DNA from 2 places in the Bacillus sp. UNC322MFChir4.1 genome. Region 1 is predicted to be linked to the other one. Evidence: riboswitches for the same ligand, from Rfam matches in the RefSeq annotation. Region 1 holds a riboswitch; the other holds the start of a gene.
The links. A riboswitch is a leader RNA that binds a small molecule or an ion and turns the genes downstream of it on or off. The one in region 1 is predicted to bind thiamine pyrophosphate.
Positions count from the first base shown of each region.

Region 2: linked by a shared signal. The riboswitch ahead of thiC (phosphomethylpyrimidine synthase ThiC) and the one ahead of thiM (hydroxyethylthiazole kinase) in region 1 are both predicted to bind thiamine pyrophosphate.

Region 1 is NZ_KN050813.1:22,750-25,963, forward strand. It holds gene thiE (thiamine phosphate synthase) at 45-701, opposite strand; gene thiM (hydroxyethylthiazole kinase) at 720-1,526, opposite strand; TPP riboswitch at 1,598-1,707, opposite strand; gene BR72_RS23210 (DNA topoisomerase III) at 2,122-3,214, shown strand, end outside.
Region 2 is NZ_JQKQ01000011.1:97,375-100,588, forward strand. It holds gene thiC (phosphomethylpyrimidine synthase ThiC) at 106-1,866, opposite strand; TPP riboswitch at 2,114-2,228, opposite strand; gene BR72_RS04680 (arsenic transporter) at 2,429-3,214, shown strand, end outside.

The DNA.
Region 1 (3,214 bases):
AGCTAGTCTTTACAAGGACTAGCTCTTTTTAATCAAACGTTTGTTTAAATTTTTTTCACTTGCTCAGCCAATTTCTTCGCACTATTATAAGGAGACTCCGCTAAACTAATCGCTGAAATCACCGAAACACCATCTGCCCCTGCTTCAACGACAGAAGCAGCATTTTCAATTGTAATCCCACCAATACCGACAATCGGAATTCCAATGCCACTTTCACGGAAAAAACGCAATCCTGCCGTTCCTTGTACCGCTTTTGCATCTTTTTTCGTGTTTGTTTGAAAAATCGGTCCTACTCCTAAATAATCGGCACCATTTTCAATCGCAAAACGAGCTTCTTCTATTGTATGAGCGGATACACCAATGATTTTATCGCCCATTTTTCCACGTACGATCTGAATGTTTTCATCATCTTGCCCAACATGAACACCATCTGCATCTAACGCTATTGCTAATTCCACATCATCATTTACGATGAATGGAACATGATACTTTTTACATAATGATTGTAGCTGCCCTGCAAATGTATACTGGTTTTCTTCCGTTAATGCTCCGTCACCTTTTTCACGATACTGAAAAAGGGTAACTCCGCCATCAAGAGCTTCTTTCATAACTTGTAATGGATCTTTGCTGCAATTATTACTTCCCATAATAAAATACACTTGTAGTAACTCAGACATACGTTGTTTATCAATCCGTGCCATTTCTCTCATCCTTCCTTATCAAACCTCTTCAACATTTCCATATCGTTCAACGTCTTCTGCAGTAACGTTTGCTAACTGATTTAGAAATTCAATTTGGAAACTTCCCGGTCCTTGCTTAGCTGTTTTACTTGCCGCAATTTCTGCCGCTACACCGTAAAATGCTACCGCCGCAACAGCTGCTTTTACGTAATCTTTTTCAACTGCCGTAAACGCTCCGATAACAGATGTTAATAAACACCCTGTTCCTGTTACTTTCGTTAAAATAGGATGACCATTACGAAGAATAAACGTTCTTTCCCCATCAGTTATAACATCTTCTTTTCCAGTAATAACGATAATGTTACGTAGCTGCCTTGCTGCTTGTTTCGCAACGGAAACAACATCACCATTTCCTCCCCCTGCATCAACCCCTTTAATCTCCCAACTCTCATCAATAACATTTGCAACCTCTGCTGCATTGCCACGGATGATTGCTAGCTTTACTTCACTTGGAATATACCTTGCCACTTCTGTTCGATACGAAGTTGCCCCAGCACCGACGGGATCAAATATAATTGGTACATTATGATTATTTGCTGACTTTCCAGCAATAAGCATCGCCTCTACTTCTTCTTGGCGAAGTGTCCCCATATTTAAAACGAGTGCTCCCGCAATACTTGCCATTTCAGCTACTTCTTCTTTTGCGTATGCCATCACAGGCGATGCACCTAATGCCAGTAATCCATTGGCAGTAAAATTTGTCACGACGACATTTGTAATATTATGAACGAGCGGATTTCTTTCTCGTACTGTCTCAACTACTTGGGCAATTTCTTTCATTTTCATATGTATCTCTCCTTTTTTATAATGGGAGATATAGCAAAAAAGACACTTTTGCGCATGCAAAGTGTCTTCATAATGTGCTCTTACACTCTCCCTACGCTGGCATTATCCAACAGGTTCAAATGGTCAACGACGGAGTAGCCGTACTCTCAGTTTGCATCCGCAAACTCCCATGTGTTTTCTTATTCATTTACTTCAGAGTCTACTCTGATTCTGTTGAAATAACAAGTTGAAAAAAGATGTAAAAACCCCTTTTTTAGATGGGCGAGAGCAACTGGCCGTGTATTTGAGCGGTCAGGACCTGTTCCTACCACGGCAACGTTTAAAACAAAGGGAGACAGCGAGTGCTGGGTATATTTTATTTTCCTTGCCGAAATTTTACATAAAGAAAAAACATAAAAGACCCCTTTTTTTAGGATGGCGAGAGTAACTGGCCATGTATTAGAGCGGTCACAGGCGGTGTTTAAGGCATTTCTGAAGCTAGTTAAAAATGGAACACTTATATTTCATAACAACGGATACGAATCTTCGGAATAACTGAATCCGAAAGGGATGTATGCTATAGTTAACTTACGGAAATTGAAAGGATGTTTGAAATATGGCAAAAAGTGTTGTAATTGCTGAAAAACCTTCTGTTGCACGTGATATTGCGCGTGTATTGAAGTGCGATAAAAAAGGAAATGGTTACATTGAAGGAAGTAAATATATTGTTACATGGGCTTTAGGGCATCTCGTTACATTAGCAGATCCTGAAAGTTATGATGTGAAGTATAAAAAGTGGAATCTTGAAGATCTTCCAATGCTTCCGGAACGTTTAAAATTAACGGTGATTAAGCAAACTGGCAAGCAATTTAATGCTGTGAAAAGTCAATTGACTAGAAATGATGTAAATGAAATCATCGTAGCTACAGACGCTGGTCGCGAAGGAGAATTAGTAGCTCGTTGGATTATTGATAAAGTGAGAATTAATAAACCGATTAAACGTCTATGGATTTCATCTGTTACCGATAAAGCGATTAAAGATGGTTTTGCAAACTTGAAACCTGGTAAAGCATACGACAATTTATATGCTTCAGCTGTTGCCCGTTCGGAAGCTGACTGGTATATCGGTCTTAACGCAACACGTGCATTAACTACAAGATTCAATGCACAATTAAATTGCGGTCGTGTTCAAACACCTACTGTAGCAATTATCGCAGGACGTGAAGATGAAATTAAAAACTTCAAAGCACAAACATACTATGGCATTGAAGCACAAACAACAGAGAGATTAAAGCTCACTTGGCAAGATGCGAAAGGCAATAGCCGCAGCTTTGATAAAGAAAAAATTGATGCGATTGTAAAAAAATTAGGAAACCAAAATGCGACTGTAGTTGAAATTGAGAAAAAAGCTAAGAAGTCATTTGCTCCTGGTCTTTACGACTTAACAGAATTACAACGTGATGCAAATAAAATCTTTGGTTATTCCGCAAAAGAAACGTTAAATATTATGCAGAAACTGTATGAACAGCACAAAGTATTAACATATCCGCGGACAGATTCACGTTATATCTCATCTGACATCGTTGGAACACTTCCAGAACGTCTGAAAGCTTGCGGAATAGGTGAGTATCGTTCTTTAGCTAATAAAGTTTTAACGAAACCAATCAAAGCTTCCAAATCTTTTGTTGATGATAGTAAAGTAAGTGATC
Region 2 (3,214 bases), on a different contig from region 1:
TAAAAGCTGTTTAGAAAAGGGCACTAACCGCTCCCACACACAGCCATACCCTCCGGCCCACCCAAAAAAAGAAAGGTTTTTCATTTCAGCTTTTCAAGTTTCTACTTATTTATACAACTGACTCCCCGCTTCTTTAAACTCTTCGGCTTTTTCTTTCATACCTCGCTCAATCGCCTCAGTTGTTTCTAAATCATTCCCTTTCGCATACTCACGAATATCATGCGAAATTCTCATACTGCAAAACTTAGGACCGCACATAGAGCAGAAATGCGCTGTCTTTGCTCCCTCTGCTGGCAATGTTTCATCGTGATATTCCATTGCACGTTCAGGGTCTAATGATAAATTGAATTGATCACGCCAGCGGAATTCAAAACGCGCTTTCGAAAGAGCATCATCGCGCTCATGTGCTGTTTTATGACCTTTTGCAAGATCGGCAGCGTGTGCAGCAATTTTATACGTAATCACACCTTCACGAACGTCATCTTTGTTTGGCAAGCCGAGGTGTTCTTTCGGCGTTACATAGCAAAGCATTGCTGTACCAAACCAACCGATCATCGCTGCACCGATTGCAGAAGTAATATGATCATAACCAGGTGCAATGTCTGTCGTTAATGGCCCAAGCGTATAGAACGGGGCACCATGACAAATCTCAAGCTCTTTATCCATATTCTCTTTAATTAAATGCATCGGTACATGCCCTGGCCCTTCAATCATCACTTGGACGTCATGCTTCCAAGCAATCTTCGTAAGCTCTCCTAATGTTTCGAGCTCAGAAAATTGAGCTTCATCGTTTGCATCCGCAATCGAACCAGGGCGTAATCCATCTCCAAGAGAGAAGGAAACATCGTACTTCTTCATAATTTCACAAATTTCTTCAAAGTGTGTATATAAGAAGTTTTCTTGATGATGGTATAAACACCATTGCGCCATAATCGAACCACCGCGTGATACAATTCCTGTTACACGCTTGGCTGTAAGCGGAATGTAACGAAGTAGCACGCCAGCATGAATCGTAAAATAATCTACCCCTTGCTCGGCTTGTTCAATGAGCGTATCACGGTATACTTCCCACGTTAAATCTTCGGCAATTCCGTTTACCTTTTCAAGTGCTTGATAAATCGGTACTGTTCCAACTGGTACAGGTGCATTACGAATAATCCATTCACGCGTCGTATGAATATTTTTCCCAGTAGATAGGTCCATAATCGTATCAGCACCCCAGCGCGTTGCCCACGTCATCTTCTCAACTTCTTCAGCAATAGAGGATGAAACAGCTGAGTTCCCAATATTCGCGTTTACTTTCACATGGAAGTTACGACCAATAATCATCGGTTCTGCTTCCGGGTGATTAATATTTGCTGGTAAAATAGCACGCCCTTCAGCAATTTCCTTCCGTACAAATTCCGGCTCCACACCTTCGCGAATGGCTACATATTCCATCTCTATTGTGATGATACCTTTACGTGCATAATGCATTTGCGTAATATTTTCCCCGTCTTTTGCCCGAAGTGGCTTCCGTCCCATTTGCGGGAATACAGGCGTATGTGTAGACGCTGCTCTCGCCCCATCATCTTCCGGTTTCACTTCACGACCTTCATACTCTTCTACATCTCCTCGTTCCACAATCCACGAGCGGCGCGGCGCCTGAATCCCCTTTTCTAAATCCACTGTGTAATTCGGATCTGTATAAGGACCGCTCGTATCATACACACGAATAGCCGAGTTTGGTACACCGTTTGTATCGCTTTGCGCAATCTCACGCATTGGTACTTTTATGTCTTCACGCGTACCTTCTACATATACCTTCTTGCTTCCTGGTAAACTTGACTTTAACTCAATTTGCTCAGCTGAAACAGATTGTTTCATCATTTTTTCCTCCCCTGTGTCTTCACTTTTCTTGTGATCCAGTTTCGCCTCCTAAACCCTTCCGTCTAAGAACCTTCCGCACGAGAAAACAAAAAACGCTTTCGGTGCGAAAGAACCTTAGCCGACGGGTCTAAACAGTCGGCTCCACTTTTCTTGTGACAAGGAAGAGAACTAGCGGCTAGCAATGCCAAATAAAAAAGCCAGGCCCATCATAAAGAATAGGACCTGGCTACATAAAGACATTGTTATGTAAAGCCGACAACTTCCCTCCGCTGGTACGAACCAGATCAGGTCCAAAGGGTTAAGAAGCTTCAACACGCTTCTCTCTCAGCCCAGCTCTACGGGCACCCCCAGTTTATCACTGATTAAATTTTTACTACGCACCTATCATACATCATTGTCTAAAAAATGCAAAGATATTTACAATTTTTCTTTTCACTCAAAAAATAGTTATTTCACTTAGTACAAGCCGAATCCGCACTTCATACATATGTAGTATAAGCCGGTGTAGGACTATGTTCTGCAAGGACACTTCACTATAAGAACAGGAGTGAAAGAGTTGATAAACCTCCAATCTCTCATAACCATACTCGCGTTTCTCGGAACTATGCTCATCATCTTTTGGCGACCAAAAGGAATGAATGAAGCAATTCCAGCAACAGTTGGAGCAATGATTGTCATTTTAAGCGGCACTGTTTCTGTTGCTGACTTGGGTGATATTAGCTCAAAAATTATTGGCGCTGCTATAACGATTATGGCTACCATTGTCATGGCGATCGTACTAGAGAGTTTTGGCTTTTTTCATTGGTGCGCTGTTCAACTTGCCAAAAAGGCAAAAAGCTCCGGTATTCGCCTCTTTTGGTATACAAATCTTCTTTGCTTTCTCATGACATTATTCTTTAATAACGACGGTAGCATATTAATTACAACTCCCATTTTACTGCTTTTGTTACACCATTTACGACTTAAACATGATCAAAAAATACCTTACTTATTAAGCGGCGCACTCATCGCCACTGCCTCAAGTGCACCGATTGGTGTAAGCAATATTGTAAATTTAATCGCCTTGAAAATTATCCATATGGATTTATACATGCATACAGCAATGATGTTTGTCCCTGCCACATTAGGCCTTATCTTTATGGCATTCCTGTTATTCCTCATCTTTCAAAAACAATTACCGAAAACCCTCCCGGTCTTACCGATACATTTAGATGAAAATTTCGTCAAAAAATCCTTTCATCCATTGCAGCCAAGACCCCAAACAGATGCAAATCGTAAGCGAACACGATTTATGTTTGGAATGCTCTTATTTATTTTATGCGTTCGCATCAGCTTGTTTATTGCA